4 regions of the Actinoplanes sp. NPDC020271 genome follow, and region 4 is predicted to be linked to each of the others. Evidence: riboswitches for the same ligand, from Rfam matches in the RefSeq annotation. Region 4 holds a riboswitch; each other region holds the start of a gene.
What was found. Region 4 has a riboswitch for cyclic di-AMP ahead of ACH442_RS27735 (transglycosylase family protein). Riboswitches for the same ligand answer to the same signal wherever they lie in the genome.
Positions count from the first base shown of each region.

Region 1: another riboswitch for cyclic di-AMP. It lies ahead of ACH442_RS41550 (coiled-coil domain-containing protein); the one in region 4 lies ahead of ACH442_RS27735 (transglycosylase family protein).
Region 2: another riboswitch for cyclic di-AMP. It lies ahead of ACH442_RS39855 (transglycosylase family protein); the one in region 4 lies ahead of ACH442_RS27735 (transglycosylase family protein).
Region 3: another riboswitch for cyclic di-AMP. It lies ahead of ACH442_RS16590 (C40 family peptidase); the one in region 4 lies ahead of ACH442_RS27735 (transglycosylase family protein).

Region 1 covers NZ_JBIRWQ010000032.1:47,437-54,706, forward strand. The annotation lists gene ACH442_RS41530 (Atu4866 domain-containing protein) at 1-253, opposite strand, end outside; gene ACH442_RS41535 (TetR/AcrR family transcriptional regulator) at 308-913, opposite strand; gene ACH442_RS41540 (ABC transporter permease) at 1,101-1,997, shown strand; gene ACH442_RS41545 (ABC transporter ATP-binding protein) at 1,990-2,763, shown strand; gene ACH442_RS41550 (coiled-coil domain-containing protein) at 2,816-3,844, opposite strand; cyclic di-AMP (ydaO/yuaA leader) riboswitch at 3,865-4,001, opposite strand; cyclic di-AMP (ydaO/yuaA leader) riboswitch at 4,211-4,344, shown strand; gene ACH442_RS41555 (coiled-coil domain-containing protein) at 4,348-5,382, shown strand; gene ACH442_RS41560 (glycoside hydrolase family 65 protein) at 5,477-7,270, opposite strand, start outside.
Region 2 covers NZ_JBIRWQ010000029.1:58,020-65,289, reverse strand. The annotation lists gene ACH442_RS39875 (AAA family ATPase) at 1-2,184, opposite strand, end outside; gene ACH442_RS39870 (VOC family protein) at 2,178-2,633, opposite strand; gene ACH442_RS39865 (dihydrolipoyl dehydrogenase family protein) at 2,636-4,003, opposite strand; gene ACH442_RS39860 (DUF6174 domain-containing protein) at 4,048-4,485, opposite strand; cyclic di-AMP (ydaO/yuaA leader) riboswitch at 4,729-4,936, shown strand; gene ACH442_RS39855 (transglycosylase family protein) at 4,982-5,497, shown strand; gene ACH442_RS39850 (hypothetical protein) at 5,513-6,577, opposite strand; gene ACH442_RS39845 (GH92 family glycosyl hydrolase) at 6,660-7,270, shown strand, end outside.
Region 3 covers NZ_JBIRWQ010000006.1:324,411-331,680, reverse strand. The annotation lists gene ACH442_RS16620 (hypothetical protein) at 1-500, shown strand, start outside; partial or broken gene ACH442_RS16615 (hypothetical protein) at 511-797, opposite strand; gene ACH442_RS16610 (hypothetical protein) at 940-1,155, opposite strand; gene ACH442_RS16605 (serine hydrolase domain-containing protein) at 1,333-2,628, shown strand; gene ACH442_RS16600 (hypothetical protein) at 3,006-3,380, shown strand; gene ACH442_RS16595 (metal-sensitive transcriptional regulator) at 3,625-3,924, shown strand; cyclic di-AMP (ydaO/yuaA leader) riboswitch at 4,576-4,752, shown strand; gene ACH442_RS16590 (C40 family peptidase) at 4,759-5,358, shown strand; gene ACH442_RS16585 (heavy metal translocating P-type ATPase) at 5,453-7,270, opposite strand, start outside.
Region 4 covers NZ_JBIRWQ010000014.1:18,841-26,110, reverse strand. The annotation lists gene ACH442_RS27760 (hypothetical protein) at 1-2, opposite strand, end outside; gene ACH442_RS27755 (DNA glycosylase AlkZ-like family protein) at 39-1,136, opposite strand; gene ACH442_RS27750 (GNAT family N-acetyltransferase) at 1,158-1,766, opposite strand; gene ACH442_RS27745 (class I SAM-dependent methyltransferase) at 1,893-2,510, shown strand; gene ACH442_RS27740 (saccharopine dehydrogenase family protein) at 2,517-3,755, opposite strand; cyclic di-AMP (ydaO/yuaA leader) riboswitch at 4,102-4,283, shown strand; gene ACH442_RS27735 (transglycosylase family protein) at 4,285-4,968, shown strand; gene ACH442_RS27730 (YybH family protein) at 4,940-5,296, opposite strand; gene ACH442_RS27725 (LysR family transcriptional regulator) at 5,388-6,293, shown strand; gene ACH442_RS27720 (ExeM/NucH family extracellular endonuclease) at 6,361-7,270, opposite strand, start outside.

The DNA of each region.
Region 1 (7,270 bases), on a different contig from region 4:
CGATCCGGTACGTGCCGTGGGGGCGGCTGCGCCGGCCGGCGACTTCCCCGGCGTACGTCCCATCGGTCTTGATCTGCAGTTTGACGGTCCCGTCAAAGCTGCGCCACGCGCCGACCACCGCGGCCCCGGTGATCACCCGGGGGCGTTCCGGGACCACGCCGAGGCCGTCCTCGGTGGTGCGGCCCATGGCGATGGCCAGCATCGCGGCGGCGTCCAGGATCGGGGTGTCGACGTGCGGGGAGTTGGAGTGCATGACCCTCTCGTTCGGCCCGCACGTCGGCCACCGGCAGAGATCCCTGAGTTGTTTCTAGGTTGCCCCGCCGCCCTTGAGCGAGCCGAGCACGGCGGCCGCCATCTTCTCCAGGTAGTCGTCGCTGACCGGCTGCCGGGAGACCGCGAGCCGCCAGTAGAGCGGGCCGAGGATCAGGTCGACCGCGATGTCCGGGTCGGTGCCCTCAGGCAGCTCACCGCGGGCGATGGCCTGCCCGACCAGCTTCTCCCCCACCGACTGCTGGTGGATGCGGAGCACCCGCTGGAGGGTCTCGGCGATCTGCGGGTTCCGCGCGGCCTCGGCCATCAGGTCGGGGATGATCTGCGAGGCGACCCGATGCTGCAGCGCGCGGCTGACGATCATCATCAGGAGATCGAGGTCACTGGCGAAGCTGCCGGTGTCGGGGACTGGCACCTTTCTCCCGGCGACATCCGTGATGATCTCCAGTACCATTTCAAGCTTGTTGCTCCAGCGTCGGTAGATCGCGGTCTTGCCGACGCCGGCTCGGCGGGCCACGGCTTCGATGGAGAGACGGCCGTAGCCGACCTCTGCCAACTCGCTCATGACCGCGTTACGAATCGCCACGGTGATGTCATTTCGGAGCACCGCCGCTCCGGCCGGTGCGCGCTTCACTGTCGCCACCGGGTAACTATAGCGCTACGACGTAACGGTTGCGTTCCGCCGCGTCCTCGGATACCGTTCCCTCGACGTCGATACGAACCCGTACCATCGGCGTCGGCGGACGCCTGTCATGCTTCTAGCTGTGCCTGTAGGCGAAACACCGGAGTCCGCCGCCTCGTACCGGCAGACGAGATCGGAGCACCACTCCATGCCAGAGACAGCGGTTGCCGATACCGCTCCCGCGGTTCCCCTCAAGGAACTCGCGCGGCGGCACGGCCTCAGCTCTTCCGGACGGCTGGTCGGACCGTTCGAGTACCTCAGCCAGCTCTGGGGTTACCGGCATTTCATCACCGCCCACGCCAAGGCGAAAACCGTCTCCGCGCTGGGCACCACGCACCTCGGGACGCTGTGGCAGGTCCTGACCCCCGCGTTGAACGCGTTCGTGTACTACATCATCTTCGGCGTCATCATCGGCACCGGGGCGAACAGCACGAACTTCATCGCGTACCTGTGTATCGGGGTCTTCGTCTTCGGGTTCTCCCAGACGGTGGTGGGCCAGGGCGCCAACGCGATCACCGGGAACCTGGGCCTGATCCGGGCGCTGCACTTCCCCCGCGGCAGCCTCCCCCTGTCGACCGTCCTGGTGGAGATCCGCAACTTCATCACCGCGCTCGGTGTGCTGGTCATCATCGTGCTGTTCACCGGTGAGCGACCCAACCTCGAGTGGCTGCTGATCGTCCCGGCGCTGCTGCTCCAGTCGCTGTTCAACACCGGCCTGGTGCTCTTCTTCGCCCGGCTCGGTTCCAAGTTGCGCGACATCAAGCAGCTCATCCCGTTCATCATGCGTTTCTGGATGTACGCGTCGGCCGTGCTCTACCCGGTCACCCGGTTCACCGAGCACCTGCACGGGTGGAAGCTGCACCTGATCGAGGCGAACCCGATGCTGGTCTTCATCGAGCTCTACCGGCATTCGCTGATGGAGAACGTGACGCTGGCCGGCAGCCCGCGACTGCTCTGGACCGAAGCGGTGATCTGGTCCCTGTTCGCGAGCGTCGGCGGCTTCCTCTACTTCTGGCGCGGAGAGAAGGGCTACGGTCGTGGCTGACAGCGAGAAGATCCCCACCGTCGTCGCCGACGACGCACACATCGTCTACCGGATCGTCGGTGCGATCGGGGCGAACCAGACCAGCCCGCTCTCCGCCCTCAAGCGGATCGTCACCAAGACCAACTCGACCAACGTGCGCGAGGTGCACGCGGTCAAGGGCGTCAGCTTCGTGGCCTACAAGGGCGAGGCGATCGGCCTGATCGGCAGCAACGGCTCGGGCAAGTCGACCCTGCTGCGCGCGGTCGCCGGCCTGCTGCCGGTGGCCAAGGGTGCGATCTACGCGGCCGGTCAGCCGTCGCTGCTGGGCGTCAACGCCGCCCTGATGAACGACCTCTCCGGTGAGCGCAACGTCGAGCTGGGCTGCCTGGCCATGGGCATGACGCCGGAAGAGGTGAAGGAGAAGAAGCAGTCGATCATCGACTTCTCCGGGATCAACGAGCGCGGTGACTTCGCCTCGCTGCCGATGCGGACGTACTCGTCCGGCATGGGCGCCCGGTTGCGCTTCTCGATCGCCGCGGCCAAGAAGCACGACGTGCTGCTGATCGACGAGGCGCTGGCCACCGGTGACGCGAAGTTCCGCCGCCGCAGCGAGGCCCGGGTCCGCGAGCTGCGCAAGGACGCCGGCACGGTGTTCCTGGTCAGCCACAGTGAGCAGTCGATCCGGGACACCTGCGAGCGGGTGATCTGGCTGGAGTCCGGCGAGATCCGGGCCGACGGCGAGACCGAGGCCGTGCTCAAGGAGTACGAGAGCTACATGAAGAAGTAGCCGTTGCACGAAAGAAGCGCCCGGGCCGTCGGCCCGGGCGCTTCTTTCGTGGTCAGGTGACCGAGAGATGCACGTGGTTCGTATGGTCGGTCGACGGTGTGCCGCCGGCACCGCTGTACGACTTCCACCCGCTGCTCGGCAGCCAGATCCGTTTGAACCAGATCACGTAGAGCACACCGAGCGTGTCCGAGTTGTGGATGAAGTAGTTGGCCAGGTTCGTGCCGTACGTCTTGCTGGCGCCCGTCGCCACCCCGCCGAACCCGTCCTTGTCGGCGGCGAAGTCGCAGGCCCGGCCCTTCGGATGCTCCCCGCTGTTCTGGTGCCGGAAGCAGGCGACGTAGCGGGTGAAGCCGGCTTTCTGCGCCTGCTTCATCGCGTAGAGCAACCGCGGGGTGATGCAGCCCGTGGTGGTCGGATCGTCCACGGTGCAGCCACCGGCGAGGCTGCCGGACGGTTTGTCGGCGTCCGAGCCGCTGCCACCGGAGCTGCCCGAGTCGTCGTCACCGGTGTCGCCGCCCTGGTTGGCTTCCTTGAGCGCCTGCTCCGCCTGGGTCTTCTTCTTGGCCATCACGTTGAGCTGGCGCTGCTGGTCGAGGACGGTCGCGTCGATCGCCGCCTTCGCCTTGACCTGGTTGTCCCGGGTGGTCCGCAGGTCGGAGATCGCCTGGTTCTGCCGCTCGGCCACGGTGGTCAGCAACTGGGCGCGGTCCAGGAAGCCGTCGGACGTGTCCGCGCTGAGCAGCGCGCTCAACGGGCCGAGCCGGCCCATCGTGTACGCCTGCGCGGCGTACTTGTCCAGCGACGCCTGCTGGGGGGCGATCTGGGCGTCCAGCTCCTTGAGCGTGGTGGCCAGCTTCGTCTGCTGCGTCTTGGACGTCTGCAACTTGGTCTTGGCGGTGACGTAGCCCTTGGAGGCCTCGTCGAGCTTGTCGAGCAGGGACTTGGAGCCGCCCTCACCGTCGTCGCCGGACTCCCCGGGCGCGGCGAGGGGCCGGGGGGCCGCGAGCGCCGGTGTGCCGGCACCGGCTATCCCGCATGCGGCGACCAGCAGCGCGAGAACGGCCACCCATCGTCGCCGCACAGTCACATGCTGCACTGGCTGTTTCCTTCCGTCGGCCGCCGGTCGGGTTAGCTGACGGGTTCGGGACGAAGGAAATCCCTACCGCTGGCGCGGATTCACCCCGGAAGAAATGTGGATCCCCGGCTCGCTCGTTGTTGCGATTAGGCGGCGGTTCCCGGGCGGGAACCGGGACCGACCATACCCACTCGATCGAGGAATCGACAGTTCTCGTACTTATTGCTATGCCTCGGTCACGAGGGGTGACGCCCATTACAGAAAGTCGTTGCAAGGTAACGGCTTTGACGGTTTCTCTGACCCTGATGCCGAGTGATATCTCAGGTAAACTGGCCGCCGGTCCTGCCAGGACGGCACCGCCCCCGAGTTGCCGGCAGGCCGCCGCCCAATCGCCGAAAGGCGAGCCGGGGAACCAGGTAGTTGGGGTGAATCCGCTTTGCGCGGTAGGGATAGCTTCCGTCCCGAACCCGTCAGCTAACTCGGTCGGCGGTGACTAGGAAGGATTGTTGATGACCGCACGTCCCCGCCGGTGGCTGATGCTTGCCCTGGCGCCGCTCGTGGCGACCACGATATTTGTGGCACCCGTCACGCCGGCACTCGCCGCGCCCAGCGGCGGCTCGTCGACCCCCGCGGAGGGTGACGATGACGACGATCTCTCCGCACAACTCGAAGCGACCAACCGACGGTTCGTGAACGCCAAGGCGGCCTACGAGACCTCGGCCAAGAACCTGAAGACGCTCAACACTCAGAAGGCGGACGCCGAGAAGCGCCGCGACGCGCTGATCCCCGAGGTCAACGCGATCGCCCGCCAGCAGTATGAGTACGGCAACCTCAGCACGCTGAGCTTCCTGCTGCAGGCCGACGACTCGTCCGACTTCATCAAGAAGGCCGTCTCGCTCGAGGAGATCAACAAGCTCCACGACGCGAAGCTGAACGAGCTGAACAGCGCGTTGGCGACGATCACCGACAGCGTCACCAAGATCGCTGCCGAGGTGAAGAACCAGAAGACGCAGCTGACCATCCAGCAGAAGCAGCACGACTCGGCGGAGGACCAGCTCGAGCTGCTCGGCGGTGGCACCGGCATCAACAAGACGATCACCAACGGTTTCGTCGACGCGACCTCCAAGGTTGCCGCCCCGGCACCGCGCAACTCCGACGGCGGTTTCTCGCCGGAGTCCTGCAACCAGGACGACCCGACGACCGACGGCTGCATCACCAAGCGGACGCTGCACCTCTATCAGGAGGTGAAGAAGGCCGGCTTCAACCGCTTCGTCGGATGCCATCGTGACGGCGGTCCGTTCGAGCATCCGAAAGGCCGGGCCTGCGACTGGTCACTGCAGAACAGTGGCTTCTCGGTCGCGCACAACGACGACATGATGAGGTACGGGAACGACCTCACCGCGTTCCTGGTGCGTAATGCCGACAAGCTCGGGATCTACTACGTGATCTGGTACAAGCAGATCTGGTTCCCGGCGACGAACAACTGGCATGCCTATCACGGCCCGAGCGACCACACCGACCACGTGCACGTGTCGTTGTTGTAGCGCTCCCCGCCGCACGGAAAAGCCCCCGGTCCTTCGCGGACCGGGGGCTTTCTCGTTCGTACGGGGAAATCGGGCTCTTGATCGTGACCGTGGATCAGGGATGCGGGGTGGCCCGGCGAACCGGAGCGCGGCCCGCGGGCTGCGTCGGCGCGGGACCGACCGGCCCGGCCGACGGGATCGGCATGGTCACCGGGCGCACCTGGGTCACCTCGATCTCCTTGCCGTGGTGCAGCAGCGTCAGGCGAGCCGAGCCACCGCCGTTGCGCAGGGAGTAGGTGACCTCGTCGGCGGTGACGTTGACCCGCAGGCGCAGGCCCCGCCAGAGCAGCGAGAAGTCCAGGTTGTTGATCCGGCTGGGCAGCCGCGGCGCGAACGCCAGCTGACCGTTGAAGTCACGCATGCCGCCCAGGCCCGCGACCAGCGCGATCCACGAACCGGCCAGCGACGCCACGTGCACGCCGTCCCGCGCGTTCTGGTGCAGGTCGTGCAGGTCCATCAGGGCGGCCTCGCCCAGATAGTCGTGGGCCAGCTCCAGGTGACCGGTCTCGGCCGCCATCACCGCCTGGATGCACGCCGACAGCGAGGAGTCCCGGACGGTCCGCGCGTCGTAGTACGCGAAGTTGCGGGTCTTCTCCTCCGGGGTGAACGCGTCGCCCCGGATGTACATGGCCATCACCATGTCGGCCTGCTTGACGACCTGCTTGCGGTAGAGGTCGAAGTACGGGTAGTTCAGCAGCAGCGGGTAACCCTCCGGCGGAGTGTTCTCGAAGTCCCACTCCTCCAGCCGGGTGAAGCCCTCGCACTGCTGGTGGACGCCGAGCTCCTTGTCGTACGGGATGTGCACGGCGGCCGCCGCGTCCCGCCAGGAGGCGGCCTCCTCGTCGTCGACCCCGAAGCGGCGGGCCAGATCGGGGTGGCGCTTGCAGGCCTCCACCGCGGTCATCAGGTTCTGCTGCGCCATCAGGTTCGTGTAGATGTTGTCGTTCACCACGGCCGTGTACTCGTCCGGCCCGGTCACACCGTCGATGTGGAACCGCCCGTGCCGGTCGTGGTGACCCAGCGAACGCCACAGCCGCGCGGTCTCGACCAGCAGCTCCAGACCGACCTCACGCTCGAAGTCGTAGTCGCCGGTGGCCTGCACGTAGCGCCGGACCGCGTCGGCGATGTCCGCGCCGATGTGGAAGCCCGCGGTGCCGGCCGGCCAGTACCCGGAGCATTCCTGGCCGCGGATGGTCCGCCACGGGAACGCGGCGCCCTGCAGGCCGAGCGTCTGCGCCCGCTCCCGGGCCAGGTCCAGCGTCGAGTGCCGCCAGCGCAGCACGTCCGCCGCGGCCGAGGGCTGGGTGTAGGTGAGCGCCGGCAGCACGAACGTCTCGGAGTCCCAGAACGTGTGGCCGTCGTAACCCGGGCCGGTCAGGCCCTTCGAGCCGATCGGGCGCTGCTCGGCGCGGGCGCCGGCCTGCAGCGTGTGGAACAGCCCGAAGCGGACCGCCTGCTGCACCTCCGGGTCGCCCTCGACGCGCACGTCGGAGTGGTCCCAGAACGCGTCCAGGTACTCGCGCTGCTGCTGGACCAGACCCTCCCAGCCGTCCAGGCGGGCACTGGCCAGGGCCGCGCCGACCTGGTCGCGCAGGGCCGGCAGGGAACGGACGCTCGACCAGCCGTACGCCGCCAGCTTCACCACACGCAGTTTCTGCCCCGGCTCCAGGCGGCAGGCCACGGTCGTACGCAACCAGTCGCCGTGCCCCTCGGTGGTGATCGCGTGCCGCCCCGGCGTCTCCACCAGGTGCTCCATGGCTGCGGCCATCCGCAGGTCACTGGCCTTGGTCCGGTGCACCAGCAGGCCGCCGGAGCGCTGCTCCAGCATCTCCTCGGCCTGCAGCGGCTT
Region 2 (7,270 bases), on a different contig from region 4:
ACGCGCCTCGGCCGCTTCCTTGGACGCGCCGGTTCGGGCGGCCGCCTCGACGAGTTCGCCGAGCGACCACTGCAGGACGGCGAGGTCCTCGTGGCTGACCGCCTCCTGGGCCGCGGCCAGGGCGGCCGCGTAGTCGCCGTGACCGTTGTGCAGGACGGCCCGGCTGTACCCGGCGACGCCGAGCAGCCAGCCGACCCCGCCGTCCCGCGCGTCCCGGGTCAGCTCGTCGATCAGGGCGAGTGCCTCGTCGGTCTTGCCGCGGTAGGCGGCGAGGATGCTGCCGCTGGCCGGGTGCGGGGCGGGCCCGACTGCCCGGGCCAGCGCGGCGGCTTCGTCGATCAGATCGGACGCGTCGGCGAACCGGCCCGCGTAGATCAGCGCGGTGGACCGGAACGTGAGGGCGCTCGGCAGCCGCGACAGTGCCCCGGCGGCGCGGGCGAACGTGACCGCCTGCTCGGTCCGTTCGAGGAACGCCTCGTCGTCGAAGACCTCGTTGACCAGCATCCCGGTGAGCCAGAGCAGGTCGAGTTCGTTGTCCGCGGGGACGGCGGCGAGCGCCCGCTGGAACGCCGGCACCGCGGCCGCGTGGCCCTCACGGGCCCAGGTGATCAGCGCGGCGAGCAGCAGCCCGGCCGGTTCGGGGTCGGCGACGAGGGATCCGGCGGCCGCGTCGACGGCGTGCCGCAGGTCGTCCCGGCCGAGCCGGCCGGCGTTGATCGCCGCCCCGACCGCGGACAGGTACGTCTCCCGGGCCGCGACCGGGTCCAGGCTCTCCAGCCGTCCGGCCGCCGTGAGCAGCGGCGGCACCACTTCCCGGCCGGTGTTGAGGACGAACGCGATCTGCGCCCGGAGCCGTTCGACGGTCGCGGCCTGAACCGCGTCGAGCGGTCCCTGTTCCACGGCGGCGAGCAGGCCGGGGACGGCGGCGGCCGCGCCCGAGGCGAGGCGGGCCTGGGCGGCGGCGAGCATCCGGGCGGCGCGGCGACCGGGTTCCGGGGTCAGTTCGGCGGCCCGCTCGAGGAAGGCGGCCGCAGCGGCGCGACCGCCGCGGGACAGGGCCCGGCCGGCCGAGTTCTCCAGTTCCTCGGCGACTTCCTCGTCGGGGCCGACGGCGGCGTGCCCACGGTGCCAGGCGTGGCGGTCCGGGTCCTCCTCGGCGTCGGTGACCTCGGCCAGCGCCCGGTGCACGGCGCGCAGCTGGGCCGGGTCGGCGCCGTGCCAGGCGGCGGAGCGGGCCAGCGGGTGCCGGAAGCGGACCCGGGCGCCGATCTCGACCAGGCCGGCGGCCTCGGCCGGGCCGGCCGCGTCGGCGCTGACGCCGAGCAGGTCGGCGGCGCGCCAGAGCAGGGGCACGTTGCCGACCGGTTCGACGGCGGCGGCCAGCAGCAGGGTCCGGGTCGGCGCGGGCAGGGCGGCGATCCGGCGGCCGAAGTCCTCCTCGAGGTGGCCGGCGACGGTGGTGGCGGCCGGGATGCCGAACCCGAAGGCCGGGTCGGTGCCGCGGGGCAGTTCGAGCAGGGCCAGGGGGTTGCCGCGGGTCTCGGCGACGATCCGGTCGCGGACCCGGGCGTCGACGAGGCCGGGCAGCACGGTGTCGAGCAGCGCACGGGCGTCGGCCTCGGGCAGGCCTTCGACGCGCAGCTCGGGCAGGCCGGTGAGCAGCGCGTCGTCGGCCGGGGTACGGGCCGCGAAGACCAGCGCGACCGACTCGGCGTCGAGCCGGCGGGCCACGAACGTGAGGATCACCTCGGACATCCGGTCGAGCCACTGGGCGTCGTCGACGACCACGACGAGGGGCTGGTCGACGGCGGCCTCGGCGAGCAGACCGAGCACGGCCAGCCCGATCAGCAGGGCTTCCGGGGGCGGGCCGGAGCTGAGGCCGAACGCGGTGGAGAGCGCGACCCGCTGCGGCTCGGGCAGCCGGTCCAGGTGCGGCATGAGCGGAGCGACCAGCTGCTGCAACGCCGAGTACGCGAGCTCGGTCTCCGGCTCGACCCCGGCGGCCCGTACGACGCGGGTGGTCGGCGCGTGGCCGACCAGGTAGTCGAGGAGCGCCGACTTGCCGGTGCCGGCCTCGCCGCGCAGCACCAGGACCCGGCTCCGGCCCGTCCGGATGTCGCGGATCAGGCGTTCGAGCTGTTCACGTTCGCGCGACCGGCCTCGGAGTTCGACTGATCTCAGCACGCTGGGAGCGTACCCGGCGCTCGTTCGGTGACCTCCTGCAGCAAGTAGCCGTTACCGTCCGGATCGGTGAAGGAAGCGAACGACCCGTACGACGAACGCCCTGGGTAGAGCCCCGGCACGCGCTTCTCCGTTCCCGCGTGGTGGAACACCCCGTCCGCGTCGTGGAAGATCTCGCTGATCTGGACGCCCCGCCGGGTCAGCTCGGCCCGGGCCTCCTCGATGTCGCGCACGATGAGGTGGACGTTCTCCACGGTGCCGGGCGCGGCGGTGCCGATCCCGACGCCGAACGCGATCGAGCAGTGCGACCCGGGCGGGGTGAACTGCACGACGCGGTAGTCGTCGCCGCACACGTAGTCGAGGTCCTCCCGCCAGCCGAGCTGGTTGTAGAACTTCTTGGCCCGGTCGATGTCGGTCACCGGCACGGCGATCAGTTCCAGTTGATATTCCACGGTCAGATCCCGAGGGCGTCGAAGAGGTGGAGCCAGATCTCGCTGCGGGTGGGAAAGGCCGGGATCGCGTGCCGCAGGCGGCTGATCGGCACCTCGCCGACCACGGCGATCGTCGCGGCCTGCAGGAAGTCGGCGACGCCGGCGCCGGTCAGGGTGACGCCGACGAGCACGTCACGGTCGGTGTCGACGAGGAATCGGGCGGTGCCGCGCGGGCCGCCGGTGAACGCGCCTCCGGCGTTGCCGTCGGTCGGCACGTCGACGACCCGGACGGCCAGCCCGGCCGCGGCGGCGGTCACGGTGGTGTGCCCGACCGCGGCGACCTGCGGTTCGGTGAAGATCACCCGGGGCGCGCCGGGGCCGTCCCCGAGGTGCTCGGCGGCCATGCCGCGGCCGAGGACGTCCCCGGAGGCGATCGCCGCCTGGTACTTGGCCATGTGCGTGAACAGCGCCTTCCCGTTCAGGTCGCCGACCACGTAGAGCCAGTCGAGCCCGGGCACGCGCATGTTCTCGTCGACCTTGACGTAACCGGTCTCGTCGATCCCCAGCCCGGCCAGGCCCAGGCCGGCCGCCTGCGGCTCGCGGCCGGCGGCGACCAGGATCTCCGCGCCGGTCACGCTGGTCCCGTCGCTCAAGGTCACCGTCACTCCGGCTTCCGGATCCCGGCGTACGGCCGTGGCCCGCCCCGCGGCCCGGATGTCCACCCCCTGCTCGGCCAGGGACGCGGCCACCTGCTCCCCGGCGAACCGCTCCTCGCGGGGCAGCAGCCCCCGCTCCCCCGGGATCAGCGTCACCCGGGCCCCGAGCGAGGTGAACGCCTGACTCATCTCCACGCCGACGACCCCGCCGCCGATGATGATCAGCGACTCGGGCACGGCCGGCGTGGTGACGGCCTGCCGGTTCGTCCACGGCTTCGCCTCGGCCAGCCCGTCGATCGCGGGCCGCGCGGCCCGGGTGCCACCGGCCAGGATGACCGCGCGCCGAGCGTCGAGGATCTCGTCGCCGACCGCGACCCGCTTCTCGCCGGCGAGCCGCCCCCAGCCGCGGACCAGGGTGACCCCGCGCTCGGTCAGCCACGGCACCTGGCCGGCGTCGTCGAGGTGACCGATCAGCTCGTCGCGGCGGCGCAGCACGGCCGCCACGTCCAGGTCGCCGGTGACCGCGGCGCTCACCCCGGCCGTCCTGCGGGCCTCGGCGAGCAGTTCGCCGGGACGCAGCAGCGCCTTCGACGGCATGCACGCGTAGAACGAGCACTCGCCGCCGACCTTGTCGGCCTCCACGATCGCCACGTCGAGCCCGGCCTCGGCCAGCCGTCCGGCCGCCACCTCGCCGCCGGGTCCGGCGCCGATCACCACTACGTCAAAGGTTCGCATGACGAAAATTCTGGCTCGCCGGTCGGGCCGTTCGAACCCGGGACTCACCCTGGGGACGGCCGCCCGGGTACCCGGGTGCCCGGGGTGATCCCGCTGAACCGGTAGCACTCCTCGTCGTCGATCCCGTTCGGGTCCGGGTCGATCGTGAGCCGCGCGGGCAGCCCGGCGGCGTCCGCCTCGAACTCGACGTGAGCGTCGGCTCCGGCGCCGAGCGCGCTGTCGAGCAACTCGGCGACGGCCGGGTACTCGGGCGGCACGGCCAGGATCTCCGGAGCGTCGATCCGCGTGCCGGACACCACCCGGCCCTGGACGACGACGATCTCGTAGGTGCCGAGCAGCGCCCGCTCGCCGCAGCTGGACGTCAGCACGTAGGAGTAGTCCGGCGGCAGTTTCGCCTCAGCCGCGCGAAGGGGCTCGGCGGACTTCTCCGCCGTACCGGAAGAAATGCCACCACAAGCGGAAAGCGCAAGGGCGGAGATCACAGTGAGGAGCGCGGCCGGGCGTTGTCGGGATTCCACCATGAGCCATTCGACGAACGATTACCGCCCGCGGTTCCGCTCTTTCCGTCGTTCGCGGTAAATCGCACCGTTTTCGGGACTTTATCCGGCACGAACAAGATCAAATCGTCGCAATACCGTGAAGAGAGTCACTATTCAGGGCGAAAAATTTGGTCGCCGGCCCTTCGCTGTGGTTACCGTCGGTCGTCCCGCGAAATCGCGGGCACTGTGGACGGTCCGCCGAATCCCGCCGCCGATCCGCACAAGAAACTCAGGCGGGAGCGGGGGACCCACTTTCCGGCGCGATGAAAGGAACTCGCGCCTCGGCCCTGGTCGGACCACGCGACCGGGCCTCGGGGTGAAGCCGCATGTGACGCGGCCGGGCCACTCTGCCCGAACCCGACAGCTCACCTCGTAGGCGTGGAGGAGAAACCCCATGTCTCGGATCGGTAGACGAACGCGCCTTGCTGCCCTCGGCCTGATGACCGCGAGCGGCATGCTGCTCGCCACGGCCGCCCCGGCCAGCGCTTCCAGTGTGAACTGGGACCGGGTCGCGCAGTGCGAGTCCGGCGGCAACTGGCACATCAACACCGGCAACGGGTATTACGGCGGCCTGCAGTTCAACCGCAGCACGTGGATCGCCAACGGCGGCGGCAAGTACGCGTCGACCGCGAACAGGGCCAGCAAGTCGGAGCAGATCAGGATCGCCGAGAAGCTGTACGCCAAGCGTGGCCTGAGCCCGTGGCCGGTCTGCGGCAAGAAGGCCGGCGTGAAGTCCCCGGCCAAGTCGAAGCCGAAGACCACGAAGAAGAAGACCACGAAGAAGACCACGGTCAAGAGCAACGGCAAGACGTACGTGGTCAGGTCCGGCGACACCCTGGCCACCATCGCCAAGCGGCACCACGTGGCCGGTGGCTGGCGCACGCTCTACAAGCTGAACAAGGGCGTGCTGCACTCGCCGAGCCTGATCCACCCCGGTCAGCGCATCAGGCTGTAGCCGCGGGCGGCCGGGTCACCGCAGGTACTGCACGACCCCCGGGTCGAGCGGGATGGTGACCCGGCCGGACCGGTCCCAGCGTTCCAGGGTCCACCAGTTGCGCTGCTGACGGATGGTGACCTGGACGTTCGGGGACTCGCCGTGCCAGGCCGAGCCGCCGGCGCCCACCCCGTACTTCGCGCGGGCGAACACGCCGACCTTGGTCAGGGTGGCGCAGGCGCGGCAGCGGCCGTCCTCGGTGACGACGCAGTCGCCGCAGGTGGCACCCTGGCAGAGCCGGCACGGGCGGACCGCCTCGGGGCAGGCCGGGCAGGTGGGGAGCAGGCAGTGCGCGCACCACGCGAGCGTGCCGGCCAGGTGGTGGTTGCGGCAGGCCTGCAGGCTGGTCAGGGCCGTGCCGGTGGACTCGTCGACGACGTACCCCTGAGTCCTACCCGGCGCGACGTCGTAGACGATCGGCAGCTGGACGCCGTCGGCGAGCTGCCAGGTCTCGGCGACGCGCAGGCCGACCGCGATCCGGGTGACGTCGACCGGCCGGCGGCGCAGCCGTCGCAGCAACGCCTCGGTCAGCTCCTCGGGCAGGTCCAGCGGGGCGGCCGGAGCCTGCGCGGCCGGGGCGCCGATCGCGAAACGGGCCTCGGCCGGCTCCAGCTCCTCGCCCGGCGGGTGCTCGACGATCCGCGGGACGACGAGCTGCTGGACGCGCTGCGCGCCCTGCACGTGGATGCCGGTGAAGTCCTCCTGGCGGGTCACGGCGGTGACGTCGGCGAGGCGGCCCGCGGTCAGCAGGGTGGCGCCGACCATGCCGCGGTTCATGTCGCCCGGGGACTTGCTCAGTCCGTGCCAGGCGGGGCGGCCGGCGTCGCGACGAACACCGAGCTGGGCGTGCCGGCCGATCCGGGCGAGGACCGCCTCCCACGCGCCGAGCTGGGCATACGCCACGATCTCGGGCTCGGGCTGCCAGTCCTCGGCGGCCCAGGCGGCGCGACCGGCGGGCTCTTCCCACTCGGCGACGGCGTCGCCTGCCGCGATGCCGCGTTCATCGACGCCGGTGATGTCATCGAGTATCAGCCGGCTCACGGTAGGTGATCTTACTCGGGCGACGCTTGCCCGACGATTTCTCGCCATGCGCCGGTCCTCTGCGGACAGCAGGATCATCGCAATGATCAACATTCCGTCCAGAAGAGCGCTGCTGGCCGCGGCGCTCGGGCCGGTCCTGTCGCTGACGGCGCTCGCGGCGCCCGCGGCCGCCTCGGAGCTCTCGCCGTTCGCCGCGGTGAACCAGTTCATCGGCACCGAGATGGACACGACGCAGAACAAGAGCAACGACGCGTACGGCAACACGTTCCCCGGCGCGGCCGTCCCGTTCGGCATGGTGCAGCCGAGCCCGACGACGTACCGGGCCGGCAACGCCCTGGTCGGCGAGAAGGGCGGGTACGAGTACACCGCGAACCTGATCCGCGGATTCGGCATGACGCGCTACTCCGGCACCGGCTGCACCGGGCGGTTCGGTGGCTACGAGTTCCCCACCATCCCGTACGCCGGTGAGGTCCTGCCGGTCGATCCGGCCACCGACATCAAGGGCTACTACCTCGGGTTCAGCCACGACGACGAGGTGTCCCAGCCCGGCTACTACAAGGTGGCGCTGGACAACGGGATCACCACCGAGCTGACCGCGACCACGCGGACCTCGGTGAGCCGCTTCACCTTCCCGGCGTCGTCCGACGGCACGCTCATCCTCGACGTGTCGGGGCAGAACAACCGGTCGTTCGG
Region 3 (7,270 bases), on a different contig from region 4:
TCGAGCTGGTCCGCCGCCTCGCCCTGCTTGACTTCCGCACCGTGCTGAGCTCGCCTGGCTGGCGCACCTACCTAGCCCTGCACGCCACCTTCTCCGGCCTGGCCGACGGCGACCTGCGCAACCAGGTCCAGGCCGCCCTGGCCCAGGCCGAGGCCGGCCAGACCGCGCTCATCGCCAAGGCCTGGGAGCAGCTCGCCGGCCTACTCGGCTACCGGCTGCGCCCCGAGCTCGGCTGCGGCTTCGACACCGTCGCGACACTGCTCAGCGCCGCCATGCGCGGCCTGGTGATCACCTCATTGTCGACCCCAGAGGTCGCGACCCGGGTGACCCTCGCCCGGCCGTCGGGCGCGGCCACCGAGGAGGAATGGTCGCTGCCGGCGCTCGCCATGGCCAGCACGGCGATGACCTTCCTCGAGCCCGACCCGGCCACCAAGTGGGATGACGCGCGACTCGCCTCCATCCACACCGCCCTGGATGCCTGGGCCGGCCCGCGCCGGTGACGCCGCCGAACGCCGACTGCGCGATCAGCGTGAGCAAGATCGGATACCGCCGCTCGGGCTCGCGCCGCTGCAACGCCTGCCCGGTCAACCGCCGGCCCGCCCCGGCCAGGAACCGGCGCCGATCCGCCGGCCGCATCGACAGATCCAGCGTGGGCGCGTCCAGCCGACGCAGGTAGGCCAGCTTCTCCAACTCACCCTTCACCGCCACCGGCGTCACCGAGGTCGGCCCGGTCCCGACCACGCCAGCAGCATGCGCCCCAGGTGGGCATCCGGGACCAGCATCAGATCCAGCTCGGCCGGCACCGTTCGGGCAACCCGCCGGAGAAGAATGTCGCCGGCTGACTTCAGTGTCAGAACCAAATCCTTGGCGGCATCGGTATCGCGGTCGTGGTCGCCGTCATCGTCGGAATCGTCGGCTTGCGATGTGCTGCGGGCCCGGTCAGTCCTGCTCGTCGTGAGCCGACTCCGACGGTCGTCGCCGGCGCAGCGGTGTGCTCAGCTCGGTGACGAACAATCCGACCACGAAGAAGCTCGCGCCCGTGGCGACCCATGCGCGCCAGCCGCCGTCGTGGATGACGCTGGGTCGCAGGATCACGGTCAGGACCAACATGAATCCGAGAACGAGAAGGTTGCTGGATTTCTTCTTGCTCACCATTGCCACTTTCTGCGGTACGCGATCGGCCGGCATCGGCTGCTCGGCAGGTTCCGGGTCCACTTGTCGAACGCGTCGCAGGCGATGCTGTTGATCCACCTGCCTGCGGGAACACACAGATTTGATGCGAACAGCTGAGGTGATTGCCGAAGGCGAACCGGCTTGGCATGATGCGCGATTATGCCGATGACTCGTCGCGGCCTGCTCGGCGCCGGGCTCACCGCGGCCACCGCCCTGATGACCGGCTGCGAGAGCAGTTCCTCACCCTCGCAGACAGCTCGTGGCACCGCAGGCGATGCAGCGACGACACCGGTGGCCGCCAGCACAGCAGTTGCGCCCTATGTCGCGCCGCTGAAAGCGGTCCTCACCAAATACCTGAAACCCACCGAGGCCAACCCCAAGCACCCCACCTATGCCGGGGCAGCCGCCGTCGTCATGGTCGACGGCAAGGTGACCGCCACTCTCGCCGTGGGTCACGCGTTGCGCTACGCCGCCGGTCCGGTTCAGCTGCCCGCGTCCAAACGGGTGGCGATGCGCACCGATTCGATCTTCGACCTTGCCTCGCTCACCAAGGTCTACACGTCCATCCTGCTGCTGCAGCAGGTCGACAAGGGTCGTGTCGACCTCGACGTTCCGGTCGTGCGGTATCTGCCCGGCTTCACCGGTACCGGCAAGAACAAGATCACGGTACGGATGTTGCTCACCCACACCAGCGGCCTGCCCGTCGGCGCGAGCATCAAGGGACTGCCGTCGCAGGCCGCCAAACGTGCCGCGGTCCTGGCCACCCCACTGGTCAAGGGGGCGACGCCCGGCACGGTGTTCCGTTACTCCAGCGTGGGACTGATGGTGGCGGCGCAACTGGTCGAGAAGGTCACCGCAACCACCCTCGACGCAGCCCTGAAGACCGGTATCACCACACCACTCGGGCTGCGCGGCACCGGCTTCACCCCACTGACATGGCTGAGCAAAACCCAGCAGGCCGCGCGGCTGGCTGCCACCGACGCCCGCACCTCCCGCGGCCTGCTACGCGGTGTCGTCCACGACGACGTCGCGAACCAGATGGGCGGCATCATCGGCAGTGCCGGAGTGTTCGGCACCGCCTACGACGTCGCCGTCATCGGCCAGCTGCTGCTCAACGCAGGCACCTACGGCGGCAAACGCCTGCTCTCCACCGCGATCGTCAAAGAGATGCTCACCAACCAGAACAAAGGACTGCCCGCGGTCGACCCGGAACGGCCGGGCCGCCCCTCCTACCACGGACTGGGCGTCACCCTGCGCCAACCATGGTTCATGGGCACTCTCTCGTCCGCAACCACGTTCGGGCACACCGGCTTCACCGGCACATCCCTACTGGTCGACCCGAGCCGCAAACTGGTGCTGTCCCTGCTCACCAACCGCGCTCACCCCAACTGGACCTGGGCGAACCCCGACCCCATGCGCGCCGAAGCCGCCACCACCATCGCCAAGCACCTATAACCCGGGACGATTCGAAAGGACCCGAATCGACGCTCGACGACATCGGCGAAGCCGGCACCATTCACGCTGGAGTCGAGGCCGCATTCACGCCATGGTCGCGCACCTGGCGAGCGTGGGCCGACGCAGAGCAACAGGCCGGACGACACCCGTGACTGCTACAACAGGCTCGAAGAACTGCGCCGACAGGCCACCGAACTGGCCGACACCCACGGACTCGTCCTCGGCCCGGGCCTTTCACCGCGGCGCTCCGTTTCGCAACGGGAATGATCATGGGGTAGACAGTCTCAGTGGCTGTTGCGCGCTTCGACATGAGCTGGACCATCACTAGTTCCGCTTGGGCTCGGTTCACGTGGCAAGCAGACGATTACGAGCTGAGGATGAACACGTCATACCTCGACAGGAGCCTGGAGAATCTCTTGCGGGCGGCACGGGACCTGCAGATAGGGTCCAGTGCTACGACCGCCGGTATATACGGCATGCCCAACGGCTACATGTTCCAGTTCGGTGGAGCGGCGGAGGACGTGTACCTACAGATCCTTCACATGCCGGACCTCCGACAGGACGACCCTTGGATCGGCGTCACTCGGGTCTGGGACGAGCGGATCTCTGTGGCAGCCTTTATCCGGGCCACCATCCGTATGACGCAGGCCGTATCTGACGCAGGTGCCGGAGACAGTTACGGCGGCCTGTGGGGGAACCGTCCCTTTCCGGCGCAAGAGCTCGCTGTGCTGAAGCAGAGCTCGGGTGCGTAAGGGTTCCTGGTCGACGACCTGCCCACCGCCGAGGACGTCGTCCAGGAGAGTAGGAAGCGGGGCGTGGTTCCTCGCCGTTCCCGACGACTCCGATCCCTGCAGAGCTTCCTGGCCCCCGCTGATTCGGTTCGGCGTGGGCCGGGTGCGCGGGCACGGTCGGCTGGTCACCCCAGCGGGCGCGTTACCGCCAGGGCGTGTCCGCAGCCGAGCCGGGCTGATACGGGTGCCGGGTATCTTGCACGGCATGAGTGAGGCGAAACCGGCCGGGCCGCACGGGTATTCGGCGGAGAAACAAGCGCTGATGGCCCGGCTGAAGCGGGTCGAGGGGCAGATCCGCGGACTCCAGCGGATGGTCGACGAGGACACCTACTGCATCGACATCCTGACCCAGATCTCGGCCGCCAAGAGCGCCCTGCACGCGGTAGCCGTCGGCTTGCTCGAGGACCATCTGCGCCATTGCGTGGTCCACGCCGCCGTCGAAGGCGACGTGGACTCGAAGATCAAGGAGGCGAGCGCGGCGATCGCCCGGCTCGTGAAGTCCTGAGCCGGGTCCAATCCATTCGCGGGGCTGCTGCGCGGTCCGGCCCGGGCCGACCGGCCCGATCGCGTGCTGCTGCCGTCTGCCCTCGTGGGGTGCGGTGACGATCGGTGCGGCCGCAGCCGGGACCGGTGTGCGCTGGTTGTGCAGTCGGGCACGGCACGACCGGTTGAAAAGTCCTGTTGTGGCGATTCGGTTGCGTCGCGGCGGCGACCGCCTTCGGGTGCGATCCTCGGCGCAACGGACATCACCTGCGTATCCCACTCGGTGACCCTCGATTGCGGGAGGTCATCGGTTCGGGCAATGAGGGCCGGACGGTCGGCCACGATCAACGGGCCGACGGTCGCCTGGAACGCGCCGTGCCGGGGAACCCAGCCGAGGCTACTCACAGCGACCGCACAGATTTGAAGTGTTCCCTTTCACAGATCAAAACCACTCTGGGTCTACCATCCGTGAGCAGAACGTACTGACAAACTTCGCACCGGTCTTCCGAAACGGACACACATCGGCATGGCCGTCACTATGAGTGAGCATTCTGGGGAACCGGGGCGGTCGCGAGGTGGGCTATCAAGGAAGGGCGGCGGGCACAGGCTCGCCGGTCGCGCCGACCTGGACCACGCCGAGCCCTGCCCCGGTCCGGCGGCGCGAACCCGCATGACGAGTCATGAGGCAATCGGGGGCAGGGACGGGGGAACCACTATCGGTCCTCGACCGGCACGCCGTACTGCGGCGACCGGGACATGAGGACCTCGGGGTGAAGCCGCCAGCGTGCGGCCGGGCAACCTTCGCGCCCGAATCCGACAGCTAACCTCGCAGGCGTGCCGGAGGGATTCCTTCACCGTGCGCGTAAGTACCCTGAGCCGGCCCGCCCGTACCCTGGGAGTCGGCACCATCGCCCTGTCCGTGGGTCTCGGTCTTCTCACCGGCGGGATCGGCTCACCGCAGTCGGCCTCCGCCGCGACCCCGTCCTCGGCCGTCGCCACCACGCAGGTGTTTCCGCAGACCAGCGTGGCATTCAGCCAGAGCGGCATCACCGTCAAGGCGGCGGCGTACCAGGCCGCCCGGTCCAAGGCGGCAGCGTCCAGGATGGCCGCGAACCGGATCATGACCGAAGCGGCGAAGCACAAGGGCAAGCAGTACAAGTTCGGCGCCGCCGGGCCCAAGCGGTTCGACTGCTCGGGCTACACCATGTACGTCTACAAGAAGGCAGCGGGCAAGAAGCTGCCGCACAAGGCGAACCTGCAGCAGCGATACGGCAAGGCCGTCGCCAAGTCCCAGGCCCGTCCCGGTGATCTGATCATCATCCGGTCCGGCACGCGCGGCACGCACGCCGGCATCTACGCCGGTGGCGGCAAGATGTGGGCGGCCCCGCGAACCGGCAAGACGGTGACCAAGCAGAAGATCTGGAGCACGAATTACGTGGTCCGGCGCCTGGTCTGAGTCGGTCCTCCCGACGGACCACGCTTCGCGGCCGGGCTTCACACAGCGCCGCCTGCACCCGTCTCGGTGGGTGCAGGCGGCGCTGTCGTACGGCTTACGTCGTGATGCTGGTGAAGCGGCGCAGCCGCAGGCTGTTGGCGACGACGAACACCGAGCTGAACGCCATCGCCGCGCCGGCGATCATCGGGTTGAGCAGGCCGGCTGCGGCCAGCGGCAGGGCGGCCACGTTGTAGGCGAAGGCCCAGAACAGGTTGCTCTTGATGATGCGCAGGGTGCGCCGCGACAGCCGGATCGCGTCGGCGGCGGCCATCAGGTCGCCGCGGACCAGGGTCAGGTCGGACGCCTCGATCGCGGCATCGGTGCCGGTGCCCATGGCCAGCCCGAGGTCGGCCTGGGCCAGGGCGGCGGCATCGTTGACGCCGTCACCGACCATCGCCACGACCTTGCCCTGCTCCTGCAGCCGTTTGACGACGTCGACCTTGTCGGCCGGAAGGACCTCGGCGATCACCTCGTCGATGCCGACCTGCGCGGCCACGGCCCGGGCGACGGTCTCGTTGTCGCCGGTGAGCAGCACCGGCGACAGGCCGAGCGTCCGCAGCTGGGCCACAGCGTCGCGGCTGGTCGCTCTGACGGTGTCGGCGACAGCGAGGACGCCGCGGACCTGGCCGTCCCAGCCGGCGACCACGGCGGTCTGTCCCGCCGCGTGGGCGGCGGTGACAGCGTGCTCGACGTCGGCGGGCACGCTCAGCCCGGCCTGGCGCAGCAGCGCCGGGCGGCCGACGTGCACGGTGTGACCGTCGACGGTGCCGGTGACACCGAGGCCTTCGGTACTGGCGAACCCGGTGACCGGTGGTAGCGGCGCGCTGTCGGCGGCGGCCGAGGCGATCGCCTGGGCGATGGGGTGCTCGGAGGCGGCTTCGACCGCCCCGGCCAGGCGCAGCAACTGCTCACGGTCGACGCCGGCGGCGGGCACCACGTCGACCAGGCTCATCCGGCCGGTGGTGACCGTGCCCGTCTTGTCCAGCACGACGGTGTCCACGGTCCGGGTCGACTCGAGCACCTCGGGGCCCTTGATCAGGATCCCGAGCTGCGCGCCGCGTCCGGTGCCGACCAGCAGCGCCGTCGGCGTGGCGAGGCCGAGCGCGCAGGGGCAGGCGATGATCAGCACGGCGACGGCGGCGGTGAACGCGGCGGTCCACCCGGCGCCGGTGCCGACCCACCAGCCGAGCGTCGCGACCGCGAGGGCGATCACGATCGGCACGAACACGCCGGAGATCCGGTCGGCGAGCCGTTGCACGGCGGCCTTACCGGTCTGGGCCTGCTCGACCAGTTTCGCCATCTGCGCGAGCTGGGTGTCGGCGCCGATCCGGGTGGCACGCACGATCAGCCGGCCGCCCGCGTTGACGGTCGCACCGACCACCGGATCGCCCGGGGCGACCTCGACCGGCACGGACTCGCCGGTCAGCATGCTCGCATCGACGGCCGAGGTGCCGTCCTCGATGACGCCGTCGGTGGCGATCTTCTCGCCCGGCCGCACGATGAACCGGTCCCCCACAGCGAGGTCGGCGACCGGGATCCGGCGTTCGGTGCCGTCGCGCAGCACCGCGACGTCCTTGGCACCGAGCTCCAGCAGGGCGCGCATGGCGGCTCCGGCACGGCGCTTGGAGCGGGCTTCGAAGTAGCGGCCGGCGAGGATGAACGTGGTGACCCCGACGGCGGCTTCCAGGTAGATGGCGCCGGCCCCGTCGGAGGCGCCGATGTCGAGGGTGAACGGGTGCGTCATGCCGGGCGTGCCGGCGGAGCCGAAGAACAGCGCCCACAGTGACCAGCCGAACGCGGCGATGGTGCCCATGGAGATGAGGGTGTCCATGGTCGCGGCGCCGTGGCGCAGGTTGGTCCAGGCCGCCTGGTG
Region 4 (7,270 bases):
ACCCGAACACCGTAGTCACCGCCGGAACCCGATCGTGCTCACCGGAACATCGTGGTCACCGCCGGAACCCCTCGCGCCCGCGCCACCTCCCCCGCCTCGGCCTCGATCAACGCCCGCTGAGCCGCCGTCAACTGACCGAAAGAGTTCACAGTCAGGTCGACCCGTTTCCGCCCGGCCAGGCGCGGACGCCACACTCCGGCGATCTCGCCGTCGAGCAGCACCACGCCGGGGTTGCCGAGCACCCGCCACACCTCTTTCTGCCGTTCCCGCGCGGGGACCAGCAAATCTCGGTCCCGCGCCTGGAGCAGCGGATCCATCGCCGGTAGCAGCCGCACCCCGGACGGCGTGACGGCGGACTCCAGCGCGCCCACGCTCGTCTCGGGCAGCCAGGCCTCGCGCCCGTCGACCCGGAGCTCGACCAGGTTGTCCGGCCACACCGCGCGCATCTCGGCGGTGCTGCTCTGCAGATATCTCGCGACCTCGGCGGGACCGGCCGGCCCGAGGAACCGCAGGTACGTCGCGATCAGCCGATCGATGCCCCGGTTGGCCGACGGGATCGGGGCGGTGAAGCCGGGCAGCGGCCCCAGCATCGCCTCCCGGCCGCGGGAGAGCACCTGGACCGCACCGGCCAGCCCGGCCTGCTGCCAGACGATCCCGGCGACGTGCCGCGCCCGGCAGGCCTGGCACTCGTAGGTCAACTCCGGCGGCACGAGCGCGCTGACGCCGGTGCTCACCTCGCCGCGGGGCATCGGCTCCCGCACCACCTCGCGGAACGCTTCCGCAGTCGCTCGCAGGGCCGCGGCCCCACGCCGTACGCCATCGGGAATTTGACCGCTTTTGATCCTCGCCCGAGCGTCGGCGTCACTGACCGGCCAGAGCTGCCACGTCAGCGTCTCCAGGTCGGCCCGCCGATGCAGGTGCGGCGCACCTCGCGCCGCCCACACGGTCACCAGCCGGTCGTCCTCCAGCTCGGCGCTGGTCCGCGCGGCGAGGGCGACGTGGGTCGAGCCAGGGGTGTATTCCTGGACTCCGAGGTCGAGCACGGGCAGGTCGGCGGGACGGCCGGTGCCACGCCCGGTCAGCCCCAGCGCGCCCAGCCGGAACGCCATGACCTGCGCACGATCCACGTTGAGCACTCGTGACACCTCCCCGGTCGGTCAGGTGCGACGACCGTACCGCCGGGATGCGACATTTCTCAGGCGTTCCCGTCGCGACCCGGGGAGTCCCGACACGTACTCCCAGGTGTCCAGGCTCGTGGGACCGTAAGGTCCCTCCTGCGGGATCGGCGGCTCGCCGGTCAACCGGTACCCGCACCGGCGTGCCACCGCGGTGCTCGCCGTGTTGCCGGGGTCGATCCGCAGCAGCAGCCGGCTCAGTCGCAGGGTGCCGGACGCATACTCGGTGAGCAGGGACAACGCGGCGACGGCAAGTCCGCGACGCCGGTAGGGTGCGCCGACCAGATAGCCCAGCTCGGCCTCGCGCATCCCCGAGTCGACGCCGAAGAGCAGCACCTCGCCCAGGGGCGGGCCGCCGTCCGCGGTGATCGCGAGCTGGATCCGCCGCCCGGTCAGCCGCCCCTGCAGGGCCCGTTTCAGGTAGGCCAGCCCGGCCTCGACGTCGAACGGCGACGGCATCGGCGTCCACCGCGCGATGGCCGGCTCGTCGAGGATCGCCACCAGATCCTCCAGATCGTCGGGCGTCCATTCCCGCAGCACGACGCCATTGCCCGCCAGTTTCAGCGGATGCGGCAGCGGGTTGGCGGTCACCCTTCAGATCCTGCCCAGAAAGACACGTGCCCGGCTAGTACCGAATTGAAGGTCGGCGTCGTTGATACCTGACCGTCCATCCGTCGGATTCCCGATCGCGGTATCACTCAGGGCACCATTCATTCCATGCCCGACGTCTCCGGTACGCCGTCAGCCCACCCCACCCACGCCGACGACCACTGGACGGCCTACAACGCCGCGCAGGTCACCCGCGACGTCCGCGCCACCTGCCGTCGCGCGATGGACCTCGCCGGCCCGGGCGCCGGGCGCACCGCCGTCGACCTCGGCTGCGGCGCCGGCCGCGAGACCCGGGCCCTGCTCGAAGCCGGTTGGCGGGTCGCCGCCTACGACAGCGAGCCCGCCATGCTGGCCGGCGTCGACCGTTCCCACCCGTCGCTGACCGCCCACCGGCTCGGCTTTCAGCAGATCACCGAGCTGCCCGAGGCCGACCTGATCTACGCCGGTTACGCCCTGCCGTACCAGGACCGGCCGTCCTTCGATCGGCTGTGGACGCTCATCCGCACGGCTCTGCGTCCCGGCGGTCTCGTGGCAGTGGATCTCTTCGGCGTCCATGACTCGTGGACGGCGAACGGGGAGTGGACGTTCCTGACCGTCGCGGAGGCGTCCGCCCTGGCCGACGGCCTGATCGTCGAGCACTGGGACGAGCAGGACGAGGACGGCCCGGCGTTCAGCGGCCCCAAGCACTGGCACGTCTTCGAGCTGATCGCCCGGCGCCCGCGGTGACCACCGTCAGAGCTTGCGCGCGGTGATCTCGAATCCGGCCGCTTGCAGCCGTGTGACCAGCGCATCCCCGATCCCGGTGGCGGGGGTGAGCACGCCACCCTCGCTCTCCGGCAGCGACGACCGGTCCAGCGCGAGTGCGAGCGCCGACTCGCCGAGCATCACCGAGGTCGCGGCGTACCCCGGGTCGCCCTTGGCCCGCACCCGAGCCGTGTACCGCGCCCCGGACGTCGTCGTCGTGAAGATGTCCATGGTGAAATGCCCGTTCTCACGGTCTTTCCGGCTCGGCCCGTCACCCGGCTTCGGCAGGATGCGGTCCAGCACGAAGCGGGTGGGTGGCAGCGCCAGCCCGGCGAAGAGTGCGCCGAGCCCGAGTTTCGTGCCGAGCGCGATGACCGGCGACAGCGGGGAGGCGCCGACGCTCATCGCTTCGCGATAGGTGAAGTTCCGCCCGTACGCCCATGAGCGCAGCGCGTTGCTCCGCCGCACCACGCGAGTGTTGTAGGACGCCATCACGAACGGTGCGAGCCGCCCTTTGAGCTGCGGGTCCACGTCGGAGCCGGGAATCGTGTCCAGGTCGCTCTGGCGGCCGAGTCTCGGCTCGGCGTGGCGGTCCGGGCTCAGCGAGTACGGACTCCCGGCCACCTTGCGCAGTGCCGGCTTCTCCTTCAGCACGTCGACCTGGTTGCGCATCGAGTCGATGGTGCCGCCGCTGACCCCGCCGCGGAAGCTCGTCACGACCAGCGTGGTGTCGAGCAACTCGCCCGCGCCGTCCGATTCGATCAGTTTGTGGAGGGCGTGCACGCCGATGTCGGACGGAATGGAGTCGAAGCCGCAGGAGTGGACGATCCGCGCACCGGTGCTGCGGGCGAGTTCGTGGTTCTCGTCGATGCTGTCCCGGGCGAACAGGACTTCACCGGTCAGATCCACGTAGTCGGTGCCGGCCGCGGCGCAGGCGTGCGCGAGAACCTTGCCGTACTTCGCATACGGCCCCACCGTGGTGATGACGACGCGGGTGCGTCCGGCCAGGGTGGTCAACGCGTCCGCGTCGGCGGCGTCGGCGACCAGGGTCGGCCAGTCGACGCCGAGCCGGGCCCGGACGGCCTCCAGTTTCTCCGCTGAGCGCCCGGCCAGCGCGATGCGGGTGCCGGTCGGCGCGTGCCCGGCAAGGTATTCCGCCACCAGCACGCCGACGAAGCCGGTCGCACCGTAGACGATCACCTCGAAGTCGCGTGAACGATCGCTCATGGTCGGAGATTGTGCACCGCGGACCACCCCGAAGGAAACTCATCAGTAACAACGGGCGCAATCCCTTACACCGGGCCGGAGTCGCTTGAGCACGCGCGTGGAACTCCAATGAGCAGGCCCTTTTTACCCAGTCGCCGGACCGCCATGCCTGTGGGCACCGGCTTTCCCCCGTCCGCGCGACCACGTGAGTAGCAAGTCACGCCACGCCCGAGAATCTGCGGGAGTTATCCACACAAAGGAAGATCAAAGCGGTTAATTTGGGGAAACAACGTCACCTGTCGCAGCCCGGGCATGGTCAGTCCGGCGAGGCGGTGGCTCCGTCAAGCAGTCCGCACGTGCGGACACCGTGGCCGGAACGCCGAATCCTGCCTGCTGGTCACGGTCAACAACACACAGGCACGGAGCGGGGGACCCACCAGTTCCTCGGCGCGCTCCCACGGGAGTGCGCCTCGGGGTGAAGCTGCGTCAGCAGCCGGGCTCCTCGGCCCGAACCCGACAGCTCACCTCGCAGGCGTGGAGGGAAAACTTCATGCTTCACCTGAACAGTGGGGTTCGCCGTGTCCTGTCCCGGCGAGCCCAGTCCCCGCGCGCCCATGCACCGGCGACGGCCGCCGGGCGCGCTTACTCGACGCCCAAGCACCGCGCTCCGAAGAAGCCGGGCCGCCTGCAGCGCAGCCTCGGCATCACCATCGCCGGTCTGGCCGGAGCGGTCGGCCTGATGGCCGTCGAGGCCTCCCCGGCCAGCGCCGCCCCGGACGTCAACTGGGACGCCGTGGCCCGCTGCGAGTCCGGCGGCAACTGGCGGATCAACACCGGCAACGGCTACTTCGGCGGGCTGCAGTTCAGCCGCTCGACCTGGCGGGCGCACGGCGGCGGGAGGTACGCCTCCACGGCCAACGGAGCCTCCAAGAGCGAGCAGATCGCGGTGGCCGAGCGCGTCCTGCGCACCCAGGGCATCGGCGCCTGGCCGACGTGCGGTCGTCGCGGGCTCACCCGGGCGCGCACGACCACACGGGTCAGCCCATACCGCCTGGCCTCCTACAACACGCCGCTGCGGTCCGCGCACGCCTACACCGTGAAGCGCGGTGACACCCTTTCCGGGATCGCGCGGCGTTACCACGTGCGGGGCGGCTGGAAGGCCCTTTACCGCACCAACGCGGCCCGCCTGAGCAGCCCGAACCGCCTCAGGGTCGGTCAGCGGCTGGCCCTCTAGAGAACTCCGGCTGGTCGAGCACCCGCAGCCACGTCCCGTCGGGCTGCCGGCGGACGACCTGTGCCCTCGCCCCGGCCCCGTCCTTCGGCGGCGTCGCGGTGAGGGCCAGGTCGCCGCTGATCAGAGTGGGCAGCGGAGGCTCGGGCTCGAACCGCGGCATCCTGGGCAGGAGTTCCGCCCAGAGTTTCTCGATCGCCGCCCGGCCGACCGTCCGGCTGCCGGGCGGATAGGCCATCACGGCATCCTCCTCATACAGCAGCGCGAGCCCTTCGGCGTCCTTGGCGTTCGCGCGCTCGACGAAGAGGCGGGTGAGATCTTCCGGCTGCAGTGCCTTCGCTCGTTCGCTCATGCCTCCACCTTCCTCCGCCGCACCCTACAAGTCCAACAGATGGTTCTTCTAGGAACTACAATTTTCATTCATGGATCTGCGGCAACTGGAGTACTTCATCGCGGTCGCCGAGACCGGCAGCTTCACCCGCGCCGCCGAGCGGGTGCACATCACCCAGTCCGGGGTGAGTGCCCAGGTCAAGGCCCTGGAGCACGAACTCGGGGCGGAACTGTTCGTGCGCAGTGGGCGGACCGCCCGGCTGACCGAGGCGGGTGCGGTCGCGCTGCGCCACGCGCGGGAGGCGATCGACTCGACGCTCGACCTGCGGGACGCGATCGACGACGTCAAGGGGCTGATCCGGGGGCGGCTGCGGATCGGCATGGTGATCGGCTGCGAGGTCGCTCCGCTCTTCGACGCGCTCGCCGCGTTCCACGACGCCCACCCCGGCATCGCGCTGGAGCTGACCGAGGCGAACTCGGACCACCTCGTCGCCGGGGTGCGCACGGGCGCGATCGACGTGGCGCTGGCGGGGCTGGCCGGTGAGCCCCCGGAACATCTCGCGTCGCAGGTGATCGTCAGTGAGCCGCTGGTGGCGCTGACGCCACCCGGCGGTGACCTAGCGGGACGCGGCCGGGTGACGATCGCGCAGCTCACGGCGTACCGAATAATTTGTCTTCCGCGTGGCACCGGCATCCGTGACGTACTCGACCACGCCGGGACGGCTGATCTCGGGTTGCGACCGGAGGTCGCGCTCGCCGCGACCTCGCCGGCCACGGTCGCCGGCCTGGCCCGGCGCGGTCTCGGCGTGGCCGTCCTGAGCGAGTCGATGGCCGCGGCCCATCCCGATCTGGTCGCCGTGCCGATCGACGGCGTCGCGATCCCGGCCCTGCTCGCGCTGGTCTGGCAGGAGCGGGCGAGTCCGGCCCTCGCCGCCCTCCTCCAGCACTGCCGAGCAGCCTTTTTCCCCGATCAAGAGCCGATTGGCGTACGCCCGTGAAACGCCCGCGAAGACGGAAAGGCCCCCGCCGCGCAACCGCGACGAGGGCCTCCCGGCTCAGGTGGTGTTACCGCGTGATCGTCCGGAAGTAGACCTTGCCGGCCGAGGTGTTACCGGCCTTGTCCACACCCCAGTACGTGATCCGCAGGATGCCCGGCTTCACGCCGGTGACCCGGACGCTCCACGTGCTCCCGTTGAACGACGCGTTCACCGTCTCGGCCTTGGCCAGTGCGGACGTCCGCGAGGACGCCTTGGTCCACTTGCCGTGACCGTAGTAGTACCAGTGGCTGCCGCGCTGCTCGATCAGCTTGACCCGGACCGAGCGGACGCCGAGCCCGGTGTCGCTGACCGAACCGGTCACCTTCGCCCAGGAGGACGCCCGGTCCGGGCCGGCCGGCACCTTGAGGGTGACCCTCGGCGCCCAGACGTCCTTGACGACCTTGACCGTGCCGGCGGTCACGGTGGTGCCGGCGCCGAGGCCGTTCACCGGGGTGACCTTGACCGAGTACGTCCCGGCCTTCTTGTAGGCGTGCGCCACCGGCGTGTTCACCGAGGCGGTGGTGAGGTAACCGTCGCCCCAGGCGACCTTCACCGAGGTGCCGTTCACACCGCTGACCCGCAGCGTGACCGACTGGGTGGCGTAGATCGAACCGCGGTCCAGGCTGTACTTGCCGGCCTGCGCGGCGGCGGTCACGGTCCCGGCGGTGATCGCCGCGGCCGCGTTGCCCGCCTTGTCGGTGACCGTCACGGTGACCGCGAACGTACCGGTCTTGGTGTACTTGTGGGTCGCCGTCGTCGCGCCGGCCGCCAGCGTCTCCGCCGCGCCGCCGTCGCCCCAGTTGACCACCTGCGCGATGTCCGCGGCGCCGCTGACGTCGTCGGAGAGGCTCTTCTGGGTCAGGGTGACCGTCTGGCCGGTCCAGATGCTGCTCGCGTTCACCGAGTACGTCCCGGCCGGCGCGGTGGTGTCGGTCGGC